Regions from separate parts of the Cellulosimicrobium protaetiae genome, predicted to be linked through region 3. Evidence: predicted binding sites of a transcription regulator. Region 3 holds the regulator's gene; each other region holds the start of a gene.
What was found. The regulator HrcA, encoded in region 3, represses chaperone genes, less so after heat shock. The targets are predictions, from matches to a motif close to TTNGCACTCGNNNNNNNCGAGTGCNAA.
Positions count from the first base shown of each region.

Region 1 (10,121 bases), 900 kb from region 3:
GACCGGGTCGCGCAGTCCCAGCAGTTCTCGACCCGCTCGGCCTCCGCCGCGGCGTGGATCGCGGACCAGGCGCCCGAGGCGCTCAACGCGTTCAACACGGCGATGTTCCAGAACCAGCCCGCCGAGGGCAGCGGCACCCTGACCGACGCCCAGATCGCGGACATCGCCGAGCAGGCGGGCGTCCCCGCGGACGTCGCCGCCGGGATCGAGGACGGCACCGCGGTCGAGACGTACGGCGACTGGGTCGCGACCGCCACGAGCCTCGTCACGCAGGACGAGGCGCTCGCGAACCCGCAGTCCGGCGGCTTCGGCACGCCGACGATCACGATCGACGGCGAGCGCTGGGACGGGAACTGGAGCGACCCGAACGCGCTCCCCGACGCCGTCACGGCCGCGCAGGGCTGACCGTCGGGCCCGCGTCGTCGGCGTCGCGGGCCGCCGACCGGGTCTGCCGGGCGAGCAGGTAGTCTGTTCGCTCGCCCGGCAGCCCGGGCACGCCGCCTTAGCTCAGCTGGTAGAGCACTCGCCTTGTAAGCGAAAGGTCGTCGGTTCGAACCCGACAGGCGGCTCCCACCACGACGCCCCCGGTTCCGCGGACCCGGGGGCGTCGTCGTGCCGGCGCGCGGTCGTGAGCTCGGCAGCCCTTGCCGAGATCGGCAGCATCGACCGCCGATCTCGGCAGGAGCCGCCGACCTCGTCCGCGATCAGCGGTCGGCGAGCGGCACCGGGAGGAGCTCGGGCGCCTTGGGGATGCGGCCGTCGCCCGACGACGTCCCCCGGATCCGGCGCTGCGCCCACGGCACGACGTGCGTGCGCACCCACTGTGCGTTCTGGCGCGCGCGGTCCAGGGCCGGGAGCGGCGGCAGGGGAGCGAGCGGGTCGTCCCACGCCGCGTCGTCGGGCGACTGGCCCAGCCCGACGAGCGCCGCCTGCGCGACCCGCCGGTGCCCCTCGGGCGTCAGGTGGATGCGGTCCTCCGACCACACGCGCCAGTCCTGGAGCGCGCGCATGCCCCACAGGTCGAGCACGTACGCGCCCTGCCGGCGCGCGATCGACCAGATGTGCGCGTTGTACACCCCGACGCGAGACCGGGTGAGGCCCACGAGCGGCGACTGCGACGCGTCGAAGCCGGTCGCCAGGAGGACGTCGATCCCCGCCCCGCACAGGCGCGCCACCGCGTGCTCGAGGTTGCGCGCGAGCCGGTCGACGTCGGCGTTCGGCCGCAGGATGTCGTTGCCGCCGCCGATGACGCTCACGAGGTCCGGCTTCAGCGCCAGCGCCGCCGGGACCTGCTCGGTGAGGATCGAGCGCAGCTTGCGCCCACGGATCGCGAGGTTCGCGTAGCGCAGCGGGTCCTCACCCGCCTCGACGCGCCGGACGGCGAGGTGCTGGGCGAGGAGGTCGGCCCACCCCCGCTGGTGGTCGTCCTCGCCGGGGTAGGGATCCCACAGGCCCTCGGTGAACGAGTCGCCGATCGCGACGTAGCTCGTCCAGCGGGGCGGGGCGTCGTCGGGGCGGCGTGCGTCGGAGGCGTCACCGGCCAGGGGAGTGGTCGTCGGGTTCTGCGTCGTCACCCGCCCATTCTGCTCCCGGCGCCGCCCGACCAGGCGATCCCGGCGGGTCGACCAGGCGATCCCGGCGCGTCACGCGGCGGCGACGAGCCAGAACCACCTGCTCGGCGTGGTGGGTGCTACGCGGTGGGGAGGGTCCAGTCGACGGGAGGTGCGCCCTGGGTGGCGAGGAGCTCGTTGACGCGCGAGAACGGGCGGGAGCCGAAGAAGCCCCGGCGCGCGGAGAGCGGGCTCGGGTGGGCGCTCGCGACGACGGGCGTGTCGCCGAGCATCGGGCGCAGCGTCGCGGCGTCGCGGCCCCACAGGATCGCGACGAGCGGGGCGTCGCGTGCGACGAGCGCACGGATCGCGGCCTCCGTGACGGCCTCCCAGCCCTGGCCGCGGTGCGAGCCCGGCTCGCCCGGGCGGACGGTGAGCACCCTGTTGAGGAGCATGACGCCCTGGTCGCTCCACGCGGTGAGGTCGCCGTTCGCGGGCGTGGGGGCGCCGACGTCCTCAGCGAGCTCCGCGAAGATGTTCTGGAGCGAACGGGGCACCGGGCGCACGTGCGGCTGCACGGAGAACGACAGCCCCATCGGGTGCCCCGGGGTGGGGTACGGGTCCTGCCCGACGACGAGCACGCGCACGTCCGCGAGCGGCCGCGAGAAGGCGTTGAGGATCGCCGACGGCGCGGGCAGGTACTCGCGTCCGGCCGCCACCTCGGTGCGCAGGAAGTCCCCGAGCGCGTGGAGCTGCGGCTCGACGGGCGCGAGGGCCTGCGCCCAGTCGGGCGCCATGATGCTCGCGAGCGGGGGGCGGGGCGGAGTCGGCTCGGTGACGGCCGGGGCCGCGACCGGGTCGACGTCGACGGGCTGGGCGGGTGCGCTCTCCACGGCACCGAGCCTAACGGCCTCACGGGGCGCCTCTTCGAGACTCCGGCGAGGACGAATGACACCGGTGTGGTTCGTGCGTACGCTGAGAGGCGGTCGCGCGCACCGCCGTGCGCAGGCCTGGTGACGAGAGAGTGCAGGGAGGGAACGATGAGCGAGGCGGCGTACGTGCTCGACGGACCCGACGCGGTCGGCGACCCGACCGTCCAGGAGGACCCGTCGTCGGGCCTGAGCGAGCGCGACCAGGAGATCCTGGCGTTCGAGCGGCAGTGGTGGAAGTACTCGGGCGCCAAGGAGCAGGCGGTGCGCGAGCTGTTCGACATGACCGCGACGCGCTACTACCAGGTGCTCAACGCGCTCATCGACTCCCCGGCGGCGCTCGCCCACGACCCGATGCTCGTCAAGCGGCTGCGCCGGATGCGTTCCACCAGGCAGCGGGCTCGCACGGCCCGTCGGCTCGAAGGGCTCTGACGTGCGACGGACCTTCGCCCGTGAAGTCCGGGCGAACCGGGCGTTTAGCCAACGGGCCTGACCGGGCTACCCTGTCGCCGTGACGAAGAGCCGCTACCCCTACGCGCCCGACGAGTTCGACGCGCCCGCGCAGCAGGGCTCCCCCGTGGGGGTGCACCGCACGCCGCGCAGCGGGTGGAGCAAGACGTGGCCGTTCCTGCTGGTCGCCGTCGTCTTCGCCGGCCTCGCGTACGGGGGCGTCGCGCTGCTGTCGGACAACGGCGCGACCGAGAACCCGCCGCAGGCGCAGTCCACCGACCCCGCGGCCGGGGAGACCGAGGCGCCGCCCGCCGAGGAGACCGAGGAGCCTCCGGCGACCGAGGAGCCCCCGGCGACGGAGGAACCGCCGGCTGAGGAGACGCCCGCGGCGCCCGACATCGCCACGCTCATGGCTGCCGCCGACCCCTCGGCCAACGTCCGGGTGCTCAACGCCAGCGGCATCGGTGGCGAGGCGGGCAAGGGTCGCGACGCGCTCACGAGCCAGGGCTTCACGGACGTGGAGGCCGCGGACTACGAGGGCGACCCGGACGAGGTTTCCGCGACCACCGTCTGGTACGCCGAGGACCGCAGCGACAGCGCCGCCGCCGTCGCGGCCATCCTCGGCATCCCGGCGGAGCAGGTGAGTCAGCAGACGCTCCGCGCCGGCGACGTCGTGGTGATCGTCAAGTCGGAGCTCACCCCGGTCGGCTGACCGCCGCGCTGCGTATCTCGTTCCCTCCCGGGCGGCGAGCGCACCCGTGTGACCTGCCCGTTCGTCGGAGTCCTTGCCTGCGTCGCGCCGCGCGTCCGACCTTCCGTGCGGGCCGCTCCCGGGCTAGGCTCGGGCTACCACGGGGCGGGGGTCGCCTCGCGGGCGACGATGCACGAGGAGAACGTCAATGGCTCAGGGCACCGTGAAGTGGTTCAACTCCGAGAAGGGCTACGGGTTCATCACGCCCGCAGCCGGCGGGCAGGACCTCTTCGTGCACTTCAGCGCGATCCAGACCGACGGTTACCGCACGCTCGACGAGGGCCAGGAGGTCGAGTTCGAGCTCGGCCAGGGCACGAAGGGCCCGCAGGCCGAGCAGGTGCGGCCCCTCTGACACCGCACGCGAGGGTCGCGTGACGGAGAACCTCGACGCCGTCGTCGTCGGTTCAGGCCCCAACGGGCTGGCCGCCGCCGTGACCCTCGCACGTGCCGGTCTTGCCGTGCGCGTCCTCGAGGCGCAGCCCACGATCGGCGGCGGCTCGCGCACGCTCGACCTCGGTCTCGCGGACGGGGTCGTGCACGACCTCTGCTCGGCCGTGCACCCGATGGCGTGGGCGTCGCCGTTCTTCGAGGCGTTCGACCTGGGTGCGCGCGGCGTGGAGCTGCTCGTGCCCGAGGTGTCGTACGCGCAGCCGCTCGACGGCGGCCGTGCGGGCATCGCGTTCCACGACCTCGACCGCACGGTGGAGCGTCTGGGTGTTGACGGCGACGCCTGGCGCAGCCTGCTCGGCCCGCTCGCCGACGGCTGGCGCGACGTCGTCGCGCTCGCCCTGGGTGACAAGCGCTCGGTCCCCGGGCGCACGCTGACGCCCGGTGGCGCCGCCGTCGCCGCACGGTTCGGTGCGGCCGTCCTCGAGCAGGGCAGTGCGGCTTGGGGCCGGCGCTTCCGGACCGAGGAGGGGGGTGCGCTCCTCACGGGCGTCGCGGCGCACGCGATCTCGCGCCTGCCCTCGCCGGCCGCCGCGGGGACGGCGCTCCTGCTCGCGTCGCTCGGCCACGCCCCGGGCGGCTGGCCGCTTCCTCGCGGCGGGTCGGGCGCGATCGTCGGGGCTCTCCTGGACGACCTGCGGGCGCACGGCGGCGAGGTCGTCACGGGTCACCGCGTCAGCGCGCTCGCCGACCTGCCACGGGCCCGGGCGTACGTGTTCGACACGGCTCCCGGCGTCGTCGCGGACGTGTTCGGCGACCGGCTGTCGCCCCGCACGGAGTGGGCCCTGCGGCGGTTCCGGCACGGCGACGCGGCCGCGAAGGTCGACCTCGTGCTCTCCGGGCCGGTCCCGTGGACGGACCCCGAGGTGGGGCGTGCCGGGACGGTGCACGTCGGCGGGACGCGGGCCGAGATGGCGCGCGCGGAGGCGGACGTCGCGGCCGGCCGCCACGCGGCGCGGCCGATGGTCCTCGCGAGCGACCCGACCGTCGTCGACCCCGCGCGCGAGGTGAACGGCCTGCGGCCGCTGTGGACCTACGCGCACGTGCCTGCGGGCTCGACGCGCGACGTGACCGAGGACGTCCTCGGTCAGCTCGAACGGTTCGCCCCGGGGGTCCGGGACCTCGTCGTCGCGTCCCGCTGCGTGCCCGCCGCGGAGATGGCGGCGCACGACGAGAGCTACGTGGGCGGCGACATCGCGGGCGGTGCCGTGAGCATGTGGCAGATGGTCGCGCGCCCGACGCCCCGGCTCGACCCGTACGCGGTCGGGCTGGAAGGCGTGTACCTGTGCTCGGCGTCCACGCCGCCTGGTCCGGGCGTGCACGGGCTCGGCGGCTGGAACGCCGCGCGGCGCGTGCTGCGCCGCGAGTTCGACGTGCGGGAGGAGCCGAGCCTGGCACCGACGCCGAACCTCGCTCCGCGCAGGTAGGCCCCCGGAACTGCTCCGGCGGACCCCGGTTCTCCTGCGGCGGACCAGGGTTCTCCCTCGTGATGCCAGGGTTCTCCCTCGGCGAGTCCTGGCGCTATCTCGCGGTGTCGAGCTCCGCGAGGGCGAGGACGACGAGGGCGGAGCTCCAGGAGAGCGGCGCGACGGCTGCGGGGGAGCCGTCCGCGAGGACCTTCTCCGGGATCGCGCCGGACGCGGTGCGGTGGTCGTCGACCCAGCGGAGCCACTCCCGGGCGTCGGCACGGTCCTCCGGGTCCGACGACGACGCGGCGGTGAGCGCGTAGAGCGTCGTCTGCGGCGTCCAGGAGATGCCGTCCTCGCGCCAGCCCGCGCCGGGCGCGAGACCGCCCGCCGGGCGCAGCATCTCGGTGACCGACGCGCGCCACGCCGCGTCCGCGCCCGCGAGCGGTTCGGGCTGGAACGGCGGCAGCACGAACGCGGTCGACGCGTCGCGCGCGCCGCCGGTCACGTGGCGCGGGTAGCCCTGCGACCCGAACGACCGCTCGACCGCCATGCGCAGCCGCGCGGCGGCGAGCGTCGCGTCGGTCGCCCGGTCGGTCTCGCCCACGGCGGCGTAGACGTCGGCGGCCCCCTCGAGCCCGGCGAGGAGGGGTCCGGCGGTCCCGAGCGTGAGCGCCGTGGGCTCGACCTCCCAGTAGTCGCTCGACGGCGGGGGAAGCGGGTCCTCGCCGTCGACGAGCGAGAGCGCGTGGTCGGCCGCGGCGTCGACGAGGGGCCGCAGCTCGGCGGCGACCTCGCGGCGCTCGCCGACGGGCGTCTCCTCGAGCACGACGTCGGCTGCCCACAGGACCCAGCCGACGCCGTCGGACTGGAGGCCGCGGTCGTCGGGCACGCCCGAGCCGTCGGGCAGGTAGCGCGCGTGGAACGACCCGTCGTCCTCCTGGACGCGGGCGAGGAAGCCGAGGACGTCCCGCGCGTCGTCGACGTGACCGGTGCGCGCGAACGCCGCGGCGGTGAACGACGCGTCGCGCGGCCACACGTAGCGCCACTTGGGCGACGCGGCGGCGAGCGCGGCGCCGTCGTCGAGGGTCAGGGCGCGCAGGTCGAGCAGCGCGGCCTCGCCGAGGGCTGCGAACGGACCGTCAGCGCCGGGGACGACGCCGGACGCGAGCCACGCGCGCGAGGCGGCGGCGGCGTCCTGCGCCCGGGCGGGGTCGAGGAGCGCCGACGCGTCGAGCCGGGTCCCGGCGACCTGTGCGAGCCGGTCCGCCTCGCCGTCGGCGGGGTCGACGCCGTCGGCGACCGTGAACGGGGAGAGCGTCGCGGGGTCGAGCACACGGCTGCCGTCGAGGTACGTCGCCGCGGCGCCGGGGGCGAGGCGCAGGAGCGCGGTGCCGCCGTCGGGGGCGGTCGTGACGGCGACGCCGTCCTGGTACAGGTCGATGTGCTCGCCCGTGGGGGCTGCGACGGCGGTCGCGGCGGTGAGGCCGAGGGCAGGGACCAGCACGAAGCCGGCCAGGGCTGCTGCGAGGCGCCACGACGGTGTTGCGCGGATCACACCGCGCATCCTAAGGGGAGCGGGCGGCACGGCGGGTTTCGCCCGTCGCGATACGAGGGAGAGCCCTGACGGGCTGTCTTGCACTCGCACCGTGCGAGTGCCAATAATGGCGTTAGCACTCTCGTCATGAGAGTGACAGAAGTGACCAGCGCAGGCAGCCGCTCACCGCGGGTGCGGCGCACAACACCAGGTCGACAGGTGAGGCCCGCCCCGGCGGCGTGACATGAACGCCGCCCGTCGCGGGCCGTCCGTCGCGGGCGCCGGCCGACCGCCACACGCCACCAGCGGAGGATCATTCCCCATGGCCAAGATCATCGCCTTCGACGAGGAGGCTCGTCGGAGCATGGAGCGAGGGCTCAACATCCTCGCCGACACCGTCAAGGTCACCCTCGGCCCCAAGGGCCGCAACGTCGTGCTCGACAAGAAGTGGGGCGCGCCGACCATCACGAACGACGGCGTCTCCATCGCCAAGGAGATCGAGCTCGAGGACCCGTACGAGAAGATCGGTGCCGAGCTCGTCAAGGAGGTCGCCAAGAAGACCGACGACGTCGCGGGTGACGGCACCACAACCGCCACCGTGCTCGCCCAGGCGCTCGTGCGCGAGGGCCTGCGCGTCGTCGCGGCCGGCGCCAACCCGATCGCCGTCAAGCGCGGCATCGAGAAGGCCGTCGACGCGGTGACCGAGCAGCTGCTCAACGCCGCCAAGGAGATCGAGACCAAGGAGGAGATCGCCGCCACGGCCGCCATCTCCGCCGGCGACCCCGCGATCGGCGAGCTCATCGCCGAGGCCCTCGACAAGGTGGGCAAGGAGGGCGTCATCACGGTCGAGGAGTCGAACACGTTCGGCCTCGAGCTCGAGCTCACCGAGGGCATGCGCTTCGACAAGGGCTTCCTCGCGCGCTACTTCGAGACGGACCCCGAGCGCCAGGAGGCCGTGCTCGAGGACCCGTACGTCCTCATCGTCGAGTCCAAGATCGCGAACGTGAAGGACCTGCTCCCGGTCCTCGACCAGGTCATGAAGGCCGGCCGCTCGCTCCTCATCATCGCCGAGGACGTCGAGGGCGAGGCGCTCGCGACCCTGGTGCTCAACAAGATCCGTGGCACGTTCAAGTCCGTCGCCGTCAAGGCCCCGGGCTTCGGCGACCGCCGCAAGGCCATGCTCCAGGACATCGCGATCCTCACCGGCGGCCAGGTCATCACCGAGACGGTGGGCCTCAAGCTCGAGAACGCGACGCTGGACCTGCTCGGCCAGGCGCGCAAGGTCGTCGTCACCAAGGACGAGACCACGATCGTCGAGGGTGCGGGCGACGCCGACCTGATCCAGGGTCGCGTCAACCAGATCCGTGGCGAGATCGAGAAGTCGGACTCCGACTACGACCGCGAGAAGCTCCAGGAGCGCCTCGCGAAGCTCGCCGGCGGCGTGGCCGTCATCAAGGCGGGTGCCGCGACGGAGGTCGAGCTCAAGGAGCGCAAGCACCGCATCGAGGACGCCGTGCGCAACGCGAAGGCGGCCGTCGAGGAGGGCATCGTCGCCGGTGGTGGCGTCGCGCTCATCCAGGCCGGTGCCGTGGCGTTCGAGAAGCTCGAGCTCGAGGGCGACGAGGCGACCGGTGCGCAGATCGTGCGCGCCGCGATCGACGCCCCGCTCAAGCAGATCGCCGTCAACGCGGGCCTCGAGGGTGGCGTCGTCGCGGAGAAGGTGCGCAACCTCCCGTCCGGCCAGGGCCTCAACGCCGCGACCGGTGTGTACGAGGACCTCCTCGCCGCCGGCGTGAACGACCCGGTCAAGGTCACGCGTTCCGCGCTGCAGAACGCCGCCTCGATCGCGGCGCTCTTCCTCACGACCGAGGCCGTCGTCGCCGACAAGCCGGAGAAGGCCGCCCCCGCGGGCGACCCGACCGGTGGCATGGGTGGCATGGACTTCTGATCCACGCCTGACCCTCTCCCGGTCTGTCCGGGAGGTCGCAGGACATCGAAGGCCGTCGGCCGGGTTCGCCCGGTCGGCGGCCTTCGTCGTGCCCGGGACCGCACCGGTACACGGACGTATAACGCGGTGTATACACGCCCGAAACGAACGCGCGGCAGGATCGCCGTCATGCACCTGACGCCCGCGGACACCGAGAAGCTGCTGCTCGCCGTCGCGGGCATGGTCGCGCGCGACCGGCGCGAGCGGGGCGTGCTGCTCAACTACCCCGAGACGGTCGCGCTGCTCACCACGTGGGTGATCGAGCGGGCCCGCGAGGGGGCGGGCGTCGAGGAGCTCATGGTCTCGGGGCGCGAGGTGCTCGGCCGCGACGAGGTCATGGACGGCGTCGCGGAGATGCTGCCGGACGTCCAGGTCGAGGCGACGTTCCCCGACGGGCGCAAGCTCGTCACCATCCACCAGCCGATCGCCTGAGCCGGACCGGTCCGGCGCGCGCACGAGGCTCAGCGAGAGCGAGGCGAGACATGGCAGGCATCAGCACGAGCGGCCCCGGCGCGGTCCGGCTCAAGCGCGGCACCGAGGACGTGCCCGTGGTCCTCAACGCCGACCGCACGGACGACGAGCGCGTGACGCTGGTCGTGACGAACACGGGGGACCGCCCGGTCCAGATCGGCTCGCACCTCCACCTGCCCGACGCCAACGCCGCGCTCTCGTTCGACCGCGCCGCCGCGCACGGGTTCCGGCTCGACGTCCCCTCCGGCACGTCGCGCCGCTTCGAGCCGGGCGCGTCCGCCGAGGTCGAGGCCGTCGCCCTGCGCGGTCGACGGCGAGTGCCCGGCCTCCAGCGCGGCAAGCCCGACGGCGGGGCGCTGGACCGCGCGACCGAGCCTGCTGAGCCCGGGGTCGCTCCCCAGGATCCGGCGGACGTGGGGAGAGACCCCGGGTTCGGCGCACGGAGCACGACGACACCCGAGGAGGGCTGACGCATGGTCGCGATCTCGCGCGAGCGCTACGTCGCGCTCTACGGCCCGACGACGGGCGACCAGGTGCGCCTCGGCGACACCGACCTGTGGATCGAGGTCGAGGAGGACCGCACGTTCGGCGGC
Region 1 covers NZ_CP052757.1:1,414,906-1,425,026, forward strand. The annotation lists gene FIC82_RS06085 (DsbA family protein) at 1-405, shown strand, start outside; tRNA gene FIC82_RS06090 (tRNA-Thr) at 497-569, shown strand; gene FIC82_RS06095 (SGNH/GDSL hydrolase family protein) at 705-1,574, opposite strand; gene FIC82_RS06100 (uracil-DNA glycosylase) at 1,691-2,350, opposite strand; gene FIC82_RS06105 (DUF3263 domain-containing protein) at 2,591-2,911, shown strand; gene FIC82_RS06110 (LytR C-terminal domain-containing protein) at 2,991-3,641, shown strand; gene FIC82_RS06115 (cold-shock protein) at 3,829-4,032, shown strand; gene FIC82_RS06120 (phytoene desaturase family protein) at 4,052-5,554, shown strand; gene FIC82_RS06125 (glycoside hydrolase family 15 protein) at 5,649-7,100, opposite strand; gene groL (chaperonin GroEL) at 7,393-9,018, shown strand; gene FIC82_RS06135 (urease subunit gamma) at 9,187-9,489, shown strand; gene ureB (urease subunit beta) at 9,540-9,998, shown strand; gene FIC82_RS06145 (urease subunit alpha) at 10,002-10,121, shown strand, end outside.
Region 1: the regulator HrcA is predicted to act here: its motif matches at 7,169-7,195, upstream of groL (chaperonin GroEL).

Region 2 (10,121 bases), 1.0 Mb from region 3:
GATCGCGCCGTCCCCGCGCCCGCGCAGCACGAGGCCGCCCCGAGCCGTCGCGCCCGGGGCGGCGCCGGACTCGGCTCGGGTCGATCGCTCGGGGAGGGGGTCGGCGAGGTCGCCGACGGTGCTCCACGCGCCGTCGCGCCGCAGCGGGCCGGTGGCGCGCGCGAGGTAGCCCCGCGAGACCCAGGGCGAGCGGACCCAGACCTCGCCGACGCTCGCCTGCGGCAGCGGCCGCACGGCGAGGTCGACGCCCGGGAACGCGCGCAGCCCCGACCCGTCGGGGTCGTAGGCGACGAAGGAGAGCTCGACCGCGCCGTAGTACGCGAGCACGTCGACGCCGAGCGCCGCGGCGCGCGACCGCGCCTCCGGGGGGAGCGACGCGCCGCCGACGACCGCGTGCCGCAGCCGGGACGGCGCTCCCGCGGCGACGGCGTCGAGCACGTCGTCGAGGACCTGCGGCACGAGGTGCACGACGTCGCTCGTCGCGAGCGCGGAGGTCGTGGCCGCGGGGGTGCGCGTGAGGTAGGCGCACGCGCCGACGGCGAGGGTGTGCACGGCAGCGAAGCAGTAGAGCGACGAGGCGAGCGGGCCCGGGACGAGCACCGTGTCGGTGGGCCGCAGGCGCAGGAGCCGCGTGACGTCGTCGAACGACCCCGCCCACGACGCGCGCGTGCGCACGACCGCGCGCGGCCGGCCCGTGCTGCCCGAGGAGAAGCCCGCCCACGCGAGGTCGTCCGGGGCGGCCGCGTGGCCCGTGCCGGGGCCCGCACCCCCCTGCGGGGCGGGCCCCGGCACGAGGTCGGGGACGGCGCCGGTCCCGCGCGGCAGCGGCACCTCGACGAACGTGCGGGGCGCGAGCGTGCGCAGGACCTCGGCGCGGTGGGCCCGCGGCCACGCCGCGTCGCACACGAGCGGCGTGGCCCCGAGGTGGTCCGCGGCCAGCACCGCGGTCAGCAGGTCCAGCGGGTCGGGCAGGGACACGGCGACGAGGTCGCCGGGACGCGTGCCGGTCGCCGCGAGGTGCGTCGCCCCCGCACGGACGTCCGCGGCGAGCGCGGCGTACGTGCGCGACCGCTCGGGCGTGCGCAGGGCGGGGCGCCCGCGCAGGGCCGGGTCGGCGGCGTGTGTCAGGACCTGGGGGGCGACGGGCACGCGGACACTCTCGCAGGTGTCAGGAGGCGGTGCGGTCGGCGGCCGCGGGGCGGCCCGTCCGGCGCGCGGCCGGGTAGGCCCGCACGACGCCGACCGTGATCGCCGCGGCGGCCAGCGCCTTGAGGACGTCGCCCGGGAGGAACGCGAGCGAGAGTTGCGCGGTGGTCGCGAGCGGCACGCCCGTGACGAGCGACTGGACCGGCACGCCGAACGCGTAGACGACCGCGATCCCGCCCACGACGCACGCGACGAGCACGCCGCCGAACGTCACCCGGCGCAGCCGGTCCACGAGCCAGCCCACGACCGCCGCCCCGGCGAGGAAGCCGACGAGGTAGCCCGCGGACGGCCCGACGAACGCGCCGAGGCCGCCGCGCCCGCCCGCGAGGACGGGGAGCCCTGCCGCCGCGAGCGCGAGGAACGTCGCGACGGCGAGCGCGCCACGCCACGCCCCGAGGATCGTGCCGGCGAGCATCACGCCGAGCGTCTGGAGCGTGATCGGGACGGCGTTCCCGAACAGCGCGACCGAGCCCGGCATCCCGAGCGCCGCGATCAGGGCCGCGAACGTCGCGACGCGCGCCGCGTCGCCTGCGTCGAGGGCGAGCGGTCCGCGGGTCCCGGCCGCCGGGGCGGGGGTCGTCGTGGCGGTCCGGGGCGTCCCGGCGGTCGTCCCGGTCGATGCGTCGGTCATGGCGCTCCCTGCGTCGTCGTGGCGGGTCGGTGCTCGACCCGTCGTGGCCACGTCCACTCTCCCGACTCGCGGTGGTGCGCGACGACGAGGGCGCGGACGACCGCGGTGGCGTCGCGTGCACGAATCGCACAAGCGGTTGGAGGGTTCCCCCAACAGGATCGCGCCGACGGGTGGCGGAACCCGAGGAAGCCGACAAACGTGCTTCCCGATGGCCTCGGCCGGGATTCGCGACGACCTCTTGGCACTCCCCGGGGGAGAGTGCTAGAACAGTCGTGTAGCCGCCCGTGAGGTGCCTACCTCGCGGGAGCACCGACCGGTCCCGGACGGTCCGGGACCGACCGACGAGGGAGGTGAGAGGTGTGGCTGCGATGACCGACCCGTTCACGACCACCTTCGACGCGATGGATCGGCTGGTCGGCCAGCTCGCGTCCGGGGCACGCGCGACCGCCGCGTCGGCGTCGGGTGGTATGCCGCTCGACCTGTTCCGGGCGGGGGACCACTACGTCCTCACGATGGACCTTCCCGGGGTCGACCCGGGGACGATCGACGTGTCCGTCGAGGACCGGACGCTGACGGTCCGCGCCGAGCGCAGCCCGCGGACCGACCCCGACGTCCAGTGGCTCGCGCGCGAACGGCCTTCGGGGACCTACGCGCGCCAGCTCACGGTGGGGCGCGGGCTCGCGCTCGACAAGATCTCGGCGTCCTACGAGGACGGGGTGCTGTCGCTGACCATCCCCGTCGCGGAGGAGGCCCGGCCCCGCCGGATCGAGGTCGCGCACCGTGCGGGCAGCGGTGCGGCGACGCAGCTCACGGCCGAGGCCGAGCCTCGGGCGAGCGAGGGCTGAGCCCCGCTCAGACCTCGCCCGGGAGCGCCTGGCGGACGACGAGCCGCGTCCAGGCGCCGAGGTAGATCCGGTCCCCGTCGGACAGCTCCCGTCGCTGCCCGGCGGGGATCGGGTCCGTCGGCAGCGGTTCGCCCGCGGGGCTCACGTAGGTCCCGTTCGACGACTGCAGGTCCTCGACCCACCACCGCTGGCCGTCCGTGCTGAGCTGGCAGTGCCGACGCGAGACGCCGGTGTCCGCGCCGCAGTCGACCTGCGGGTGGATACCCCGCGACACCGACGGGCGCCCGACGAGCACGCTGCGCTCGCGCAGCACGACGAGGCCGGGCAGGCCCGCCGAGGGCATCGGGTCCTCGGGCTGCTGCGCCGTGTACCAGTCGGGGTCGATCCAGATCTCGACGACCCACTGGTCCGGTCCCGGGACCGGGGGCGTCGGCAGGTGGGTGCCCGACGTCGCGGGCTCGCCCGGGACGGCGGGCTCGCCCGCCGCGCCTGCCTCGGGGGCGGTGGGCGCGGCCGGCGTGGGCCGCGGGGGCGGGGTCGACGACGACGCCGCGGTCGCGGCGGAGGCCGGCAGCGGGGGCGGGGTGGCCCCCGAGGCCGTGCCCGCCACGGGTGCCGCCGGTGCGGGCGGCGTCGGGCGCGACGGCGGGTCGAGGGAGAGCGCGGACGGCGGGTCGACCGGGTCGGGCAGGGCGCCCGTCGTGAAGTCGTAGCCGCAGTTCTCGCAGAACAGCGCGCCGCCGGGTGCCGGCGACCCGCAGTTCGGGCATGTCGTCGCGGGCGCGGCGGGGGCGCCGCCCGGCGCGGGAGTCGAGCCGCTCGGCGCGGACGCGACGGGCGTTGACGCGGCGCCGATCGGTTCGCCGCACACGTCGCAGTAGTCGGTCGACTCCGACGGGTGCCCGTTGGGGCAGACGACGGCGCTCACCGGCGGACCCGGGTCGTCTTCGTCGAGGCGGTGTCGAGCGCCATCTCGTCGAGGGTCGAGGTGTTGCGCTTGAGGCGCACCGTCCCCTGTTCCTCGTTGTCGATGTCGACGACCTTGCGCAGGCGGGACGTCGCCTCGTCGTTGCCGGTCTGCTGCGCGAGCTGCACGGCGCGCCCGAGCTTGACGGTCGCCGTCGCCTCGTCACCCGAGGCCTTGGCCGCCAGGCCCTCCTGGATCGCGGCGGCGAGCTCGGTCTGGCCCGTGTAGTGCGCGACCTCGGGGTTGATGCGCGTGGTGAGCGACTCGTCGTCCGACCACTTGGCCTTGACGAGGCCGGAGGAGACGACCTCCCCGTTCACCGCGAGCTGGACGCGCGCCGCGAGCTGCTCGGAGCCGACCGGCTTCGACGCGACGCGGACCGCGACGTGGTAGTCGCGCGACTCGTCGCCCCACGAGCCGGTCGGGTAGGAGCCCGTGAGCGGGTTGACGTCGGCACGGCGGTTCGTCAGGTCCTCGACCGTGGGAGCGACCTGGCGCACGAACAGCACCTGCGAGCCCTGCGGGGCCCACACGCGCAGGTCCGCGGAGGCGACGCCGCGCGCCATGGACGCCCGCATGAGCGTCTCGAAGTCGGCGGCGATCTCATTCGGGTCCGCGATGAGGCCTACCGTGCCGAGCAGCGCGGTCGAGATCTCGCGCAGCTCGTCGACCTGCCAGCGGGACCCGACGCCGCGAGCGTCGCACTGGAAGTGCCCGGTGACGTCGCGGACCGCGGCGGAGAGGTTCGCCCGCGGCTCCGACTCGTTCTTGCCGTCGGTGAGGAGGATCGCGTGCCGCTGCGCCGCCTGCGGGACCGTCGCGAAGAGCTGGTCGGCGAGGCGCAGCCACGTGCTCATCGCCGTGCCGCCGCCGGGCGTGAGCATCGAGATCGCGCGCCTCGCCTCGGCACGGGCGCCCGGCTCCATCTGGACCATCGCCATGCGCGCGTTGGGGTAGGGGAAGACGCGGTTCGCGACGTGGCTGCCGCCGACGATCGCGAACCACGTTCCGTCGAGGATCTGGTCGACGGCGACCTGCGCGGCGTGCTTCGCGGCCTCCATGTTGCGGCCCGACATCGACCCGGACGTGTCGACCATGATGATCTCGGCGACGCCGCCCGCACCGCCGACGCTCCCCGCGCTCCCGGCCCCCGTGCACGTCACGGTGACGATCGCGTGGACGTCCGTGGCGCCCTCGGACAGGAACTCGTTCTGGTAGACCTCGGCGGCGAACTCGGCCATGGGGGCTCCTTCGGTGGTGCGGGTGTTCGTGCAGGCTATCGGGTCGTGTGCGGGTCGTGCGTGGCGGGGGAGACGGCGTCGGGCCGCGTGCGTCAGCTCCGCGGGATCGTCGTCTCGAGGTCCGGGTCGAGCTCCGCGGGTGCGGTGGCCGACGACCGGTCGAACCGGGCGAGCGTCGCCGTGATGTTGTCGCGCCCACCCTGGGCGTTCGCCCAGTCCACGAGCGCACCGGCCAGCGTCTGCGGGTCGTCGCCGACGCGCCGCCGGGTGTCGTGGAGCAGCACGGCGAGGTCCGCCGCGGGGGAGCAGTAGTTCCACAGGCCGTCCGAGCAGACCAGGACCCAGCCGTCGCGGTCGGGGAAGGTCGCGGCCGTCCGGGCGACGGGGTCCGGGGCGTCGGGGCCGAGCCAGCGCGTGATCGCGTGCGCCTGCGGAGAGCTCTCCGACTGGGCGCGCGGGATGCCCTGGGCCATCATCTCCTGCGCCCACGAGTCGTCGACGCTGAGCTGCTGCGCCTCGCCCTCGTCCGGGATCCAGTAGGCGCGCGAGTCGCCCACCCAGCCCGTGACGACGAGCGGGCCGTCGACCACGGCCGCGACGAACGTGCACGACGGCGGGTTCTCGCGGTCGGCCATCGCGCCGACGGTCGCCAGGATCGCGTCCTGCGCGGCGCGGGAGGCGTCCCCGACGAGCGCCGACCAGGCGGCGACACGTGCCGTCGGCTCGCCGACGACGGGGGAGGTCCCCTCCGGGGCGCCCGCGGCGAGCACGTCGCGCGCCGCCCGCGCGGCCGCGAGGCTCGCGACGTCGGAGTCGGGCGCGGAGGAGACGCCGTCGCACACGACGAGCGCCGCGAACGCGCGGTCCGCGGTCGCCGACGCGCTCGCGGCGAGCGCCATCGCGTCCTCGTTGCGGGAGTGCCGCACGCCGCGGTCGCACACGCCGGCGACCCAGGTCGCGGGACGCTCGGCCCAGTGGTCGCGCTCCGAGGCCGCGGGCTCGCCGCACTCGCTGCAGTACCCGTCCTCGGCGACAGGCCCCCCGCAGCGCACGCACGGACGGACGCCGGTGCCCGGTCCTGGTACGGCACCGTCCGGGGCCGTGCCGGCCCTCGAGGCGTGCCCCGGAGGGACGTGCGACGGCGCGGGCTCGTCGCCCGGGCCGTCGGGACCTCGCTCCGCCGCGCTCCCGGCCGGCGGGATCGTCGCGAGCGGGGTGCCGCACGCCTCGCAGAACCTCGCCCCCTCGGGCGACGGCTCGCTGCACGCGGGGCACGAGAGGAGGGCGGGCACCTCGGCGGGAACGGTGGCGGGCACTGTGACGGGTTCCTTGACGGGCTCCGTGACGGCTCCGTCCACGGTGGGTGACGGGGTGTCGCTCATCGGACCGTCCACCGCCGCACCTCGTTCGCCCGGTCGACGAGCGTGATGCGCTCGTCGCGCGAGTCCGTGAGCGACGCGAGCTCGCGGTACGCGCCCTCGAGCGCGTCGCGCAGCGCCGGCTCGTCGGCGGGTACGCCCGCGATCCGGGTCGTCGGCTCGGGCCCGGACCGCGTGACCGTCTCGAGCGCGGAGCGCAGCACGCCGACGGAGAGCTCCGCGCGCTCGCGCGGCGCGATCGACACCGTGGCGACGCTCGCCATCGCGTCCGCGAGCGCGGGCAGGCCGCGCCCCGACTCGGCGAGCAGGTGCGCGCGCAGCGTGCGGGACTCGACGTACGACCCGCGGGTCGGGCCGACGAGGTCGAGCGCGTGCAGCGCACCGTCGAGGTCGCCCCGCGCCTCACGGACGCGCATGAGGCCGAACGCGGCGGGTGCCGTGTAGTTGGCGTCGGTGCGCGCGCAGATCACGTAGAGCGACTCGGCGATGTCGGGCTCGCCGCTCAGCTCGCAGGCCGCGGCGAGCGCGAGCTTGGGCGCGAGCTCGCCGGGCACCTGGCCGTAGACGGCGTTGAAGGACGCGCGCGCGCCGACCGGGTCGCCCTGGGCGAGCTGCTTGAGCCCGCCCAGCCACGCCGCGCGCCACTCCCACGGGTCGTCGTCGAGGATCGCCTGGATGGTCGCGTCGACGTCGCCCCACCACTGGGCCTCGAGCGCGGCGCGCGCGAGCGCGAGCCGGGCCTCGATCGTGCTCTCCGGGGCGTCCATGAGGGCGACGATCCGGGCCTCGGGGTCGGCGATGTTGATGCCCGCGAGCCAGGCCGCCATGGGGTCGTGGTCGTCACGCCGCAGCGCGGGCAGCTCGTCCCACGCGAGCGGGCGCGCCGCGACGTCGGCGACCGGGGCCTCGAACAGCACCGACGCCGCGGAGTGCAGCGCCGGGTTGCCCGGGCCCGCGTCGGCGGCGACGACCTCGCGCAGCACCCCGAGGAGCTGGGTGCGCATCTCGTCGGCCGTCGCGAACCGGTCCGCGGGGTCGAGCGCGCAGGCCTTGGCGAGCAGCCGGTAGAACGAGTCGTACTGCTGGAAGACGGGTGTGTCCGCGACCGGGGGCAGGGACGCGACGTACGTCGACGTGTTGCCCCGGAAGTCGAGCACGAGCGTCGCGAGCGTGCGGCCGATCGTGTAGATGTCCGACGCGATCGACGGGCCCACCTCCGCCACCTCGGGCGCCTGGTACCCGACCGTCCCGAAGATCGCCGACGTGAGGTCGTCGCTGCGCCGCACGCCGCCGAGGTCGATGAGCTTGACGCCGTCGCCCTGCTGGATGACGTTCTCCGGCTTGAAGTCGCAGAACAGCAGGTTGTGGTCGTGCAGGTAGGCGAACGCGGGGAGGATCGCGAGCACGTACGCGAGCGCCTGGTCGACCGGCATCGGGGCGATGACCCCGTTGTTGTCCTCCCGGCGCTGCTGGAGGATCTCCTTGAGCGACTCGCCGCCGACGTACTCCATGACGGTGTAGCCCGCGCCCTCGTGCATGGCGAAGTTGTAGATCTCGACGATGAGCGGGTGCTCGACCTCCGCGAGGAACTGCCGCTCGGAGATCGCCGCCGCGTACGCGTCCGGGTCGCCCGAGTTGAGCAGGCCCTTGAGCACGACCCACCGGCCGGACACGTTCTGGTCGCGAGCCAGGTAGATCCAGCCGAGGCCACCGTGCGCGAGGCAGCCGACGACCTCGTACTGCCCGCCGACGAGGTCGCCGGGCGAGAGCTGGGGCGTGAAGTCGAAGCGGTTGCCGCAGTGCGGGCAGAAGCCGGACGTCCGGCCGGGCTGGCCGTCGCGGCCGCGGCCCACCTTCTCGCCGCACGCCGGGCAGAAGCGCTTGCGCTCCGCGACCTCGGGCACGGCCATGACGGACTGCAGGGGGTCGCGCGCCGGGACCGACGGGACGGTCGTCAGGCCCGCGCCGAGGCCGCGGCCGCGCAGGCGCGTCGAGGACGTCCCGACGCGGCGCGTCGCCTTCGAGCCGGTCGCCGCCGTGCGGGCCGAGCCCAGCGCGGCCGTGGCGAGGCGGCTCGAGCTCGTGCGACCCGTGCGGGTGGAGCGCTCCGCGTCGGGGTCGGCCGCGGACGTCGGGCCCGTGCCGGGCCGACCCTGGACGAAGCCGGTCCCGAGCATGGCCGACGGCGAGGCGGCCGCGGCGGTCCCGGGGGCGGGCGCACCGGCGGTTCCGGTCGCGGCCGGCGTTCCGCCGGAGCCGCCCGCGGGTGCGCCGCAGACGTTGCAGTAGCCGTCCTCGATGGTGCCCGGGCAGCCGGGCTCCGAGCACGGGACGGTCGCGGTGGTGGTCACGACGACGCTCCTTCCGGGGTGGGCAGGTCGCGGGTGAGGAACTGGTACTGCTCGACGAGGAAGCGGGCGAGCGTGACGTCGCACGGCACGGCCTCGACGGCGTCGCGCGCCTCGGCGTGGCCCGAGCGCACGGTGGGGGACGCGGAGCGACCGTTGGACTCGGCCTTCGCGGCGAGCCGCTCCAGGCTGTAGCGCAGCTCGGCGCGTGCGCGCAGGGGCCGGGTGTAGGCGTCCTCGACGGTCTCGACGGCGCGCGCCACGGTCGCCAGACGCGCCGCGTAGGCGTCGAGCTCGAAGCGGGAGTCGGGGACGGGCCCGAGCCGGGAGACGTCGGGGACCGCGAGTCGCGGGGGGTGCGCGATCTCTCGCCGGCACCGGGCGACGAGCTCGCGCAGCGCGGGCTCGCGGGCCTCCAGCGCGGCACGCTGCTCCTCGGTGCGCGCGCGGTCGCGGCGCAGCTCGCGGCGCTGCGCGGAGGCGACGATGAGGTCGCGCTCGGCCCGCGCGACCTCCGTCTCGAGCTCCGCGAGCGGGCCGGAGACGTCCGCGCCGCGCGCGGCCTGCGCGACGAGGTGGTCGAGGCGTCCCCGCAGGGTCTCGACGCGTCCGCGCGCGTCGGCGTCCGACCCGGCGAGGTCCTCGCAGCGCACGAGCTCGGCGCGCACACCGCGCAGACGCGCGACCTGGTCGGCCGTGTGCGGGTCGAACGACAGCCGCGTGCGCAGCTGCACGACGAGGGCGTCGCACAGCTTCACCGCCTCGACGAGCGAGACGAGCGCGGCGCCCGAGCCGGAGTCGAGCCGGCCCCAGACGAGCTGGGAGATCTTCTCGCGCGCCACCGCGTCGGCGCGGCCCGAGTCCCACACGGGCCGGATCTCGTCCGCGCGCGTGCGGATCGCCTGCCACAGCGACAGGGCGAGCACGAGGTCCGCGGTGTAGACGTCGGGCGTCGCGGCGGCCTGCGCGGCGGCGTCGAGGCGGTCGAGCTCCGTGCGCCGCTCGTCGAGCCAGGTCTCGAGCGCGGCGAGGTACGCCAGGAGGTCGGCGGCGGGGATCGCCTCGCCGAGCCGTCCCGGCGCCTCCGGTGCGGTCGTGCGGGTCACGGCGTGCGGCCGTACACCGCGGCCGGCGGGGTCGGGGCGGGGCCGAGCCCGCCCAGCCACTCGCCGTAGATCGCGGCCCAGCGCCCGTCGGACTTCATCTGCTCGAGCACGCCGTTCACGAACCGCACCATGTCCACGTTCTGCGCGGGCACGCCGATGCCGTACGGCTCGTCGCTGATCGCCTCGCCGACGACCTTCGCGTACGGGTCCTGCGCCGCGAAGCCGGCGAGGATCGTGTCGTCACCGGTGATCGCGTCGACCTTGCCCTGCTGGAACAGCACGAGGCACTGGGTGTGGGTCGTGGCCGGGACGGGCTCGATGCCGGAGAACTGCTCGAGGCGCGTGAGCGTCGTCGTGCCCTCCGGGGCGCACACGCGCTGGCCCTCGAGGTCCGCGAT
Region 2 covers NZ_CP052757.1:3,352,309-3,362,429, reverse strand. The annotation lists gene FIC82_RS14450 (class I adenylate-forming enzyme family protein) at 1-1,149, opposite strand, end outside; gene FIC82_RS14445 (biotin transporter BioY) at 1,169-1,837, opposite strand; gene FIC82_RS14440 (Hsp20/alpha crystallin family protein) at 2,197-2,682, shown strand; gene FIC82_RS14435 (FHA domain-containing protein) at 2,690-3,610, opposite strand; gene FIC82_RS14430 (VWA domain-containing protein) at 3,607-4,890, opposite strand; gene FIC82_RS14425 (PP2C family protein-serine/threonine phosphatase) at 4,983-6,272, opposite strand; gene FIC82_RS14420 (serine/threonine-protein kinase) at 6,269-8,620, opposite strand; gene FIC82_RS14415 (hypothetical protein) at 8,617-9,723, opposite strand; gene FIC82_RS14410 (glutamate ABC transporter substrate-binding protein) at 9,720-10,121, opposite strand, start outside.
Region 2: the regulator HrcA is predicted to act here: its motif matches at 2,076-2,102, upstream of FIC82_RS14440 (Hsp20/alpha crystallin family protein).

Region 3 (10,121 bases):
CCCCGTCGAGGACGTAGCGGTCGCCCGGCCCGACGGCGTCGAGCCCGGTCTCGGCGAGGAACACCGGAGCACTCATGCGCGGCCCGCTCAGCGACCGGAGAGCTTGTCGCGCAGGCGCGAGAACACGCCCGGGTGCGCGGCGGACAGGCGCGGCTCGGGCCGCTCCTCGCCGCGCAGCGTCGCAAGCGAGCGCAGGAGCTGCTCCTGCTCCTCGTCGAGCTCGCGCGGCACCTGGACCTCGATGTGCACGTTGAGGTCGCCGCGACCGCTGCCGTGCAGGTGCCCCACGCCGAGGTTCTTGAGGGTGACGATCTGGCCCGGCTGCGTGCCCGGGCGCAGGTCGATCTCCTGCGCGCCGTCGAGCGTCTCGAGCTCGAGCACCGTGCCGAGCGCGGCCGCGGTCATGGGCACCTGGAGCGTGCAGTGCAGGTCGTCGCCGCGGCGCACGAACGTGTCGTGGTTGCGCTCGCGGATCTCGACGTAGAGGTCGCCCGCGGGGCCGCCGGCCGGGCCGACCTCGCCCTGCGCGGTGAGCTTGATCCGCGTGCCGGTGTCGACGCCCGCGGGGACGTTGACGGTGATGCTGCGGCGGCTGCGCACGCGGCCCTCGCCGGAGCACTCCGCGCACGGCTCGGGGATGACGGTGCCGAAACCCTGGCACGCGGCGCACGGGGCGCTCGTCATGACCTGGCCGAGGAACGAGCGCGCGACGCGTTGGACCGTGCCGCGGCCGTGGCAGACGTCGCACGTGCGCGGCGAGGTGCCCGGGCGGCAGCACGACCCGCCGCACGTCCCGCACACGACGGCCGTGTCGACCTGGAGCTCGCGCTGCGCACCGAACGTCGCCTCGGACAGGTCGATGTCGAGCCGCACGAGCGCGTCCTGCCCGCGACGGGCGCGCGGGATCGGACCCTGCTGCGCCTGCCCGCCGCCGAAGAACGTCTCGAAGATGTCCTGGAAGCCGAAGCCTCCGCCCATGGGGCCGCTGCCGCCGCCGGGCGCGCTCGGGTCGACGCCGAGGTCGTACTGCTGACGCTTCTCGGGGTTGGAGAGCACCTCGTACGCGCGCGCGACGTCCTTGAAGCGGTCCCCCGCCTCCTCGCCGGCGACGTCGGGGTGCAGCTCGCGCGCGAGCTTGCGGTACGCCTTCTTGATCTGGTCCTGGCTGGCGTCACGGGCCACGCCGAGGATCTCGTAGTAGTCGCTCACGCGTCACTCTCTGCTGGTGCGGGTGGTGAGGCCGGCGCCGGGCCGGTCGGGGAAGAGGCTGGTGGGTGCGTCGGGCGCCCGTGGAGGCGGACCGTCGCGGGCAGGGCGAGCGCGGCGCGGCTCACGTGCCGAGCGCCCGGGACAGGTAGCGCGCGACGGCACGCACCGCCGCGATCGTGCCGGGGTAGTCCATGCGGGTCGGGCCGATCGAGCCGACCAGCGCGACAGTGTCCCCGTCGTTACCGTAACCGGTCGTCACGACGGAGGTGTCGACGAGGCCCTCGAGCTGGGTCTCGTGACCGATCCGCACGCTCACGCCCGACTCCGCGGCCATCTCGGTGAGGAGGCCGAGCAGCACGACCTGCTCCTCGAGCGCCTCGAGCACCGGGCGCAGCGCGTGCTCGAACCGCATGCCCGCGCGGGCGAGGTTCGCGGTGCCCGCGAGCACGAGGCGCTCCTCGCTCTCCTCGGCGAGCGTCTGGGCGACGAGGTCGCCGACGGCCCGCACGAGCGGGGCGTCGTCGGGGTGGAAGCTCTCGGTCACGGCGGCGAGGCCCGACGCGAGGTCGGTGAGCCGCTTGCCCGCGGCCGCGGCGTTGAGCCGCGCACGCACCTCGACGAGCGTGCCCTCGTCGGGCACGCTCCCGACCTCGAGAGTGCGCTGCTCGACGCGCCCGGTGTCGGTGATGATCACGACGAGCAGGCGCGACTCCCCGACCGGGACGAGCTCGAGGTGGCGCAGCCCCGACCGGCTCAGGGACGGGTACTGCACGACCGCGACCTGACCCGTGAGCTGCGCGAGCAGGCGACCGGCGCGTGCGATGACGTCGTCGAGGTCGACCCCCTCGGACAGGAACGTCTCGATGGCGCGCTTCTCGGGCGCCGACAACGGCTTCACGCCCGAGAGGCGGTCGACGAAGAGGCGGTAGCCCTTGTCGGTCGGGATCCGCCCGGCGGACGTGTGCGGCTGCGCGATGAGCCCGGCGTCCTCGAGCGCGGCCATGTCGTTGCGGATCGTCGCGGGCGACACGCCGAGGCTGTGCCGCTCGGTGAGCACGCGCGACCCCACGGGCTCGCGCGTGAGGACGTAGTCCTCGACGATCGCCCGCAGCACCTCGAGCCGGCGCTCCTCGCTCACGTCCACCTCCCGCGTGCCGCACCGTGCCGCCCGGGCGGGCGGGCGGGCGTCGGCACTCTCGACCTCCGAGTGCCAATCCTACGCGTCCGCGCGGCCCGCCCCGCGGTCCTCCGCTCGTCGCGAACGCAGGTCCACGAGCCCGACGACGAGCGCGAGCGCGACGAGCGTTATCGTCACGAGCAGCGCGCGCCCCGTCGCGTGCGCCGCCGAGTCACCGCTCGCCAGTCCGCCGTAGTACACGGACAGCACGACCGAGATCCCGACCGCCGACCCGATGCGCTGGCCGAGCTGGAGCATGCTCCCCGCGACCCCCGCGCGGCTCACGGGGACCTCGGACAGCGTGAGGGTCTGGTTCGGCGCGATGACCGTGCCGCTGCCCGCTCCGGCGATGAGCAGCGCGCCCGCGAGCGCCGGCCCGACGGCGCCGGGGTCGTCCCCGAGCAGCCGCACCACGGCGTCGGCCGCGACCACCCCGACGAGGACGAGGAGCACGCCGCCCACGACGAGCTGGCGGCCCCAGCGCGCGACCCAACGGCCCGAGAACCACGCCGACACCCCGGACGCGACGGCGAACGGCGTGCCGACGAGCCCGGCCTGGAGCGGCGTGTAGCCGAGCTCGTCCTGGAGGTAGAGCGTCACCACGAGGAAGATCCCGGTGAACCCCGCGAAGTACGCGAGGCCGAGCAGCGCGCCGTTGCGGAACGACCCGAGCCCGACGACCTGCGGGTCGAGCACGGCCTCTCCCGTGCGCCGCTGGTACCGACGCTCCCAGAGGACGGCGGCGAGCCCCGCCGCGGCGGCCGCGACGAGCCACCACCACCGCGACGCGTCGTCGCCCTGGCCCGTCGTCGTGACGAACGGCATCATCACGCCGAGCGTCGCGGCGCCCAGCAGCCCCAGCCCGACGAGGTCCAGGCGCCGTCGCCGCCCTCCTCCGGGCGCACGGGGTGGTGGGCCCGGCACGAGCCGCCACGCGAACGGCAGCAGGACGGCCACGACCGGGATGTTCACGAGGAACACCCACCGCCACCCGGCCGCGGACCCGGCCGCCGCGATGATGAGGCCGCCGAGCAGCGGGCCGAGCGCCGTCGAGACGCCGATCGTCGCGCCGAACATGCCGAACGCCCGGCCGCGCTCGAACCCGGAGAACAGCTGCTGGATGAGCCCGACGACCTGCGGGTTGAGGATGCCCGCGCTCACGCCCTGCAGCAGGCGCGCGACGCCCAGCCACGTGTCGGTCGGCGCGAGCCCGCACGCGAGGCTCATGAGGGCGAAGCCCACCAGCCCGGCGATGAACAGGGATCGCCGGGCGCCCGCGTCGCCGAGGCGGCCTGCCGGGACGAGCGCAAGGCCGAACGCGAGCGTGTACCCGGCGACGACGAGCTGGAGCTCCGTCGGGCCCGCGTCGAGAGACGACTCGATCGACGGGAGCGCGACGTTGACGATCGAGACGTCGAGCGTCGTGATGAAGCCGACCGCGAGGCAGACGGGCAGCACGCGCCAGCGGTTCGGGTCCGGCTCCGCGCTCTGCTGGCTCACCGGTCCGTCGTACCACCCGCGCCCGGTTCCGCGCGCGTCGGGAGCCGCAGCCGATACCGCGCGCAGCCACCCTGTACTGACCTAGGGTGACGCCGTGTCCTTCGACCGCTACGGCTCCGACGTCCTCGGCGGCACGCCCGCCCCCGCCCACCACCGCGTGCGACCGGTGTCCCGACCGCAGGCGGCGGAACGGGGTCTCGTCGTCGAGGAGGTGCAGACCGGCTGGGTCGGCGCCGTCGTCCGGGTCGAGAAGTCGGGCGGCATGCACGTCGTCGTGCTCGAGGACCGTTCCGGCCGCACGCGGACCTTCCCGCTCGGGCCCGGGTTCTGGGTCGACGGCGAGCCCGTCGAGCTCACGCCGCCCGTCACCTCGCGGGCCCCCGCCGCCCCGACGCGGACCGCGTCCGGCTCGCGGGCCGTCGTCGGGCAGCGTGCCCGGGTGGCCCGCGGCAGCCGCATCTGGGTGGAGGGCAAGCACGACGCCGAGCTCGTCGAGAAGGTGTGGGGTGACGACCTGCGGGTCGAGGGCGTCGTCGTCGAGCCCCTGCACGGTGTCGACGACCTGGCGGCGGCGCTCGCGGACTTCGGCCCGACGCCGCAACGCCGCGTGGGCGTGCTCGTGGACCACCTGGTCCCCGGGAGCAAGGAGCGACGCATCGCGGACGAGGCGCTGCGCCGCTCCCCCGCGGGCACCGTGCTCGTGCTCGGTCACCCGTACGTCGACGTGTGGCAGGCCGTGAAGCCCGCGCGCGTCGGCCTCGATCGCTGGCCCGTGATCGAGCGGGGCACCGAGTGGAAGCGCGGCATCCTGCGCGAGCTCGGCTGGCCCGCGGACACCGCCGAGGACGTGGGCCGCGCGTGGCAGCGCATCCTCGGCACGGTGCGCTCCTACGCCGACCTCGAGCCCTCGCTGCTCGGCCGCGTCGAGGAGCTCATCGACTTCGTGACGGCACCCTGACCGGACCGTCCGGGTCAGGGCAGCACCGCGACCGCCTCGACCTCGACCAGCAGGTCGGGCTCGCCGAGGGCTGCGACGCCCACGAGGGTGATGGGACGGACGAGGTCGAGGTCCAGGCGTTGCGCCGCGCGCACCGCGCCCTCGACGAGCTGCGCCATCTTGGGCGGTTCCCAGTCCACGACGTAGACCGTCAGCCTGGCGACGTCGGCGAACGACCCGCCGGCGGCGACGACCGCAGCGTGCACGTTGACGTAGGCCTGCTCGGTCTGGGCGACCAGGTCGCCGTCCCCGACGGGGTTGCCCTCGGCGTCGCGCGCCACCTGCCCCGAGACGAACACGAGCCGGGAGCCCTCCGCGACCGACAGCTGGGCGTAGCCCTCGGGCTGCGGCAGGGCGGGTGGGTTGATCAGTCGGACGGACATGGCGGACCTCCTCGATTCTGTATCGCTGCTATTTTATAGCGCCGATATAGAATGGTCCAGTGGTCCGTCCTCCTCGCCCCGAAGTCCGCGGTCTGCTGATCGACCGCGCCGCCGGCATGCTGGCCCGCCGCGAGCCCGTCACCCTGCGCGGCGTCGTCGCCGGGACCGGGGTCTCGACCATGGCCGTCTACACGTACTTCGACGGCATGCCGGGCCTTCTCGGCGCCGTGCGCCAGGAAGGGTTCACCCGGCTCGCCGCACGCCTGGGCACGCTCTCCGCGACCGACGACCCGGTCGGCGACGCTGCCGCCGCCGGGGCGGCCTACGCCGCCTCGGCCCGGGAGATCCCCGAGCTGTACTCGCTGATGTTCGACGGCTCGCTGCCGCTGCCCGACTCCGGGGCGGCGGACGCCACGCTCGGTCACCTCGTCGGGGCCGTGCGTCGTGCGGTGGCCTCCGGTCGCTTCGACGACGACGTCGACGTCCTCGGGTTCGCGCACGAGCTGTGGATGCTGGGCCACGGTGCGTGCATGCTGCTCGTCACCCGGGTGCTCTCGTTCGAGCAGGTCGAGCCCGTCGTGACGTCGGGGCTCGTGCACCTCTACCGGGCTGCGGGGGACGATGCCCGCAGCGCCGCCCGGTCCGTGGAGCGGGGCTGGGCGAGGGGGCTCGGCACGGATCTCTGAGAGGCGTCGCGCCGGGGCGTAGCCGGCACGACGCCTCCGGGTCAGACGGCCGGGACGCCCCCGGTGAGGCGGCGGTACGCGAAGCCCACCGCGACGTAGCTCAGCGGGATCGTGACGAAGAGCCCGAGGCCGCACGGGATCGCGCCGAGGATGTTGATGCCGACGAGGGCGAGCAGGAGCAGGAACACCTGCCCGAAGTTCTTGGCCACGAGGGAGAAGCTCGTCCGGATCGCCGTGATCGCGTCGACGCCCTGGTCGAGCGCGACGTAGTAGACGAACGCGGAGAAGAGCAGCACCGCGAGGCCGGGCAGGATGCACAGCACGAGGCCGACGCCCGTGAGGATGCCGACGATCAGCGCCGCGAGCAGCACGTTGACGACGTTGCCGATCCGGAAGAACGCCGCGACGTCGGGCCGGCGCCCGTCCACCTCGTGGAGCGCACCGCGCGTGAAGAACGCGGTGATGAGGTAGCCGATGACCGTGCCGACGATCCCGAGCAGGATGCTCGTGAACGTGATGCCGCTGACGGCGGCGAAGTTCGTGTCCGTGAAGTCGTACTGGTCCTGGAACTGGTCGAACCCGCCCGTGATCCAGCTCCACGCGACGTTCACCGCGATGAAGATGAGCGCGACGAGGATCCACGGCCCGAGGTTCGAGGTGACCTTGCGCCAGCCGTAGGAGATCGCCTCACCCACCGCGAACGCGGGACCGGTGTACCCGGGCTGGGCGCCGTAGCCACCGGCCGCGACCGGGTACGAGCCGGGCGGCGGAGGGTAGGAGCCGGACGGGGGCGGGTACGCGCCCGACGGCGGCGCCGTCGGGCCCGGTGCCGTGGGGTCGCCCGGCGCACCCGCGGGAGCGCCGTACGCACCGGGCGCGCCGTACGCGGGCGGGCCCGACGGCGGAGCGGCAGGCTCTTGCGGTGCGCCCCACGCAGGCGGGCCCGACGGCGGAGCGGCCGGGTCCTGCGGCGCCGCGCCGCCCGGGCCGTACGGCGAGGCCGGCGGGACGTCCGCGTCAGGGGTCGACGCCGGCGGACCGGCGGGCTGGTCGGGGACCGGGCCGGTCGGCGGTTCCGTGGGCTGCTGCGGGGTCCCGGAACCGTCCCCCGGCGTCGGCTCGTCCTCGCGGGGCGGCTGACCGCCCGGGTTCGTGGGGTCCGTCATCGTGCACCTCGTTCCTCGTCGTCACGTGCTGCGGGCAGCACGCGTCCTCGACGTGCTCGGTCCTATCCTGGCTGTTCAGGGGCCTGCCCGCGCGGGGAGGCGCACCGTCCCCGGGCTCAGACGGGCTGTTCGTCGTTGAGGCGGCGGTACACGTACGCCGTCGCGATCTGCGCGACGGGCAGCGCCACGAGGAGGCCCACGTAGCACAGGAGCGTCCCGACGAGCTGCGCGAGGTAGACGCCGAGGAACAGCAGCACGACGGTGCCGAGGTTCCTGCTGACGACCGTGAAGCTCGCCTTGAAGGCGTCGAACACCCCGAGCTTCTTGTCGATGACGTAGAACAGCGTGAACTGGGCGAAGAACACGAAGACGATCGGCCCCACGAACGTGATCGCGAGCACGCCGGTCGCGAGGCCGACGAGCAGCGCCACGAGGATCACGTTCCCGAGGTTCGGGTACCGGAAGAAGTCCGCGTACTCGAGCTTCTTGCCCCGCGTGACGAGGAGCGACACGTTGACGACGGCAGCCTGGACGAGGAAGCCGAGCACCACGACGATCGCGATGAAGGCGAACAGCCCGAACCCGAACGCGAAGCCGCCCGCCGTGCTGACGGCGCCCGTCTCCGGGTCCACGGTCGTCGTCGCCGTCCCGACGAGGATCGCCCAGAAGGCGATCGACAGCCCCGCGAAGACGGCCACGTACGTGAGGACGCCGCCGATGATGACTCCGGCGTTCTGCGTGAACCTGTTCCAGCCGTAGGAGAACGCGTCCTGGACCTGGATCGGCTGGCCGGGGTAGCCCGGCTGCCCGTACGGCGCGGCGGGCGGCGGGTAGCCGCCCGGCTGGCCCGCGGAGGGCGGCTGCCCCGGCGGCGGTCCGCCGTACGGCGGCTGCCCGGGCGGCTGCTGGCCGTAGGGAGGCTGCGCGGGAGGCGGCCCCGCCGGGGGCGGGTACGCACCGGCGGGCGGTGCGCCGTACGGTGACGGCTGCGGAGACGCCGGCGGCTGGGGAGACGGCGGCGTCTGCGGGGACGCGGGTGGGGTCGGGGGAACCGGTGCGGCGCCCTCGGATGGCTGCGGCTCGTTCTCGTCGCGCGGCGGGCCGCCGGCGGTGCTCTCGCTCATGGGTCTCCTCGGTCGGTCGTCCTCGGACCGTGGTGCGCGTGCTCGCCGCAGGACGCGGATGTGGACGTCCTGTGTCGGTCGCACATTTCGCGGTCGGGTACACCCTGTCGGGATTCCGCCGGGCGCGCTAGAGGAAACGCCGGGATCGGCCGGTGTCGCGCGAGAAGTCACCCGCTCGCGAGCGTCGGAGAAGCGCGGGAGGGCTGGCCCTCAGACCGTGGTCGAGCCCAGCGCCGCCGCGCGGGCGAGCCCGTCGACGACGACGGCCGCGTAGGCCGACGTCCCTCCCGCCGTGGGGTGCACGCCGTCGGGGCCGAGCACCGACGGGTCCGCGGCGACCGCGGCGGACCAGTCCGCGACGACGACGCCAGGATGACGACCGGCCGCGGCGACGATCTCGGCGTTCGTGCCGGGGACCCACGGACGGTCCGCGTACCCGGTGACGAGCACGACGCGGTGGCCGGGACCGACGGCGGCGAGCAGCTCGTCGAGCGCGGCCGCACCGGCGGTGCTGTTGGTGCCGAGCGACAGCACCACGTACGGGCGCAGCGCGCCTGCGTCACGGGCCGCGGCGAGCGCGGCCGGCCCGTCCTTGACCTGGCGCGAGACGGCGCCGTCGACGTACGCGCCGGGGAGCGCCGTCGTGAGCGCGGGCGCGCTCGCCAGCGTCACGGAGTCCCCGACGACGGTCACCTGGTCGCCGGTCGGCGCGACGACGGGCGGCACGTCGGGTTCCGGGGGCGGGCTCTGCTCGGGCGGGGCCGGCGGCGCGGTGCCGTCCGCGGGACCGCTTTCCCCGGGTGCGGGTCCCGGCACGACCGGCGCCGCGTCGTCGGGCACGACCTGCGTGGCCCGCGCGGCCCGCTCCCCTGCGGCGATCTGCTGCTCGACGCTCGTCGTCGACGGCGCGTTGACCACCCCCGCGACGGAGAGCCCGACGACCAGCGCGCACGACGCCGCGAGCGCCCAGCCCCGGCGCGTGAGGACGCGCGGCCCGCCCTCGCCGGGCGTCGGCTGGAGGCGCCGGGCGAGGTCGCGCGCCGCGCCGCGCAGCCCGCGCCGCAGGACGGGTCGCTCGACGTACCGGAAGGACAGAGCCCCCGCGGCGACCGTGACGACGAGCGTCACGACGACGACCACGGGGTGCACGGTGCCCGGCGGGACGGGACCGACCACCGACGCGAGCGAGGCAGCCGTGAGCACGAGCACCGGCCAGTGCCACAGGTAGAGCCCGTACGACCGGCGTCCCACCCAGCCGAGCACGCCACGGTCGAGCTGCGTGCCGATCCCCGGCAGGCACACGACGGCGTTGAGCACCCCCGTCGCCGCGACGGCGCACACGAGCAGCCCGCCGCGGTAGGCGAGCGCGTCGTCCCAGCGCATCGTCGCGACCGCGACGACGAGCACGACGGCACCCACCACCCCGGCGACGAGGACCGCGAGGCGGCCGCGTGCCGTCCGGACCCGTGGACCGCCCGGCAGGAGCGCGTGCGCGTCGCCGCTCACCGGGGCGTCGACGGCTGGCCGCGGGACCGGGCGCACGTGCCAGAACGCGAGCGCGGCCCCGGCCATGAGCGCGAAGAGGTGGGTGTCCGTGCCGACGTAGACGCGGGTCGGGTCGGTGCCGGGCGCGTACAGGAGCGCCATGAGCGTCGCGGACGCCAGCCCCAGCCCGGTGACGATCCACGGCGCCCGGCGGCGCAGCGGCCGCACGACGCACAGGAGCACGACGACGAGCGGCCACAGCAGGTAGAACTGCTCCTCCACCGCGAGCGACCACAGGTTCCCGAAGAGGTGCGGGAGCAGCGCGCCGGAGTAGGTCGCGCCGCTCGCGACGTCGACCCAGTTGCTCGTGAACGTCGCGGCGCCGAAGAGCTGC
Region 3 covers NZ_CP052757.1:2,310,605-2,320,725, reverse strand. The annotation lists gene FIC82_RS09745 (16S rRNA (uracil(1498)-N(3))-methyltransferase) at 1-76, opposite strand, end outside; gene dnaJ (molecular chaperone DnaJ) at 88-1,209, opposite strand; gene hrcA (heat-inducible transcriptional repressor HrcA) at 1,331-2,347, opposite strand; gene FIC82_RS09730 (MFS transporter) at 2,426-3,886, opposite strand; gene FIC82_RS09725 (DUF3097 domain-containing protein) at 3,981-4,844, shown strand; gene FIC82_RS09720 (RidA family protein) at 4,859-5,266, opposite strand; gene FIC82_RS09715 (TetR/AcrR family transcriptional regulator) at 5,326-5,952, shown strand; gene FIC82_RS09710 (DUF2189 domain-containing protein) at 5,994-7,118, opposite strand; gene FIC82_RS09705 (DUF2189 domain-containing protein) at 7,235-8,242, opposite strand; gene FIC82_RS09700 (acyltransferase family protein) at 8,453-10,121, opposite strand, start outside.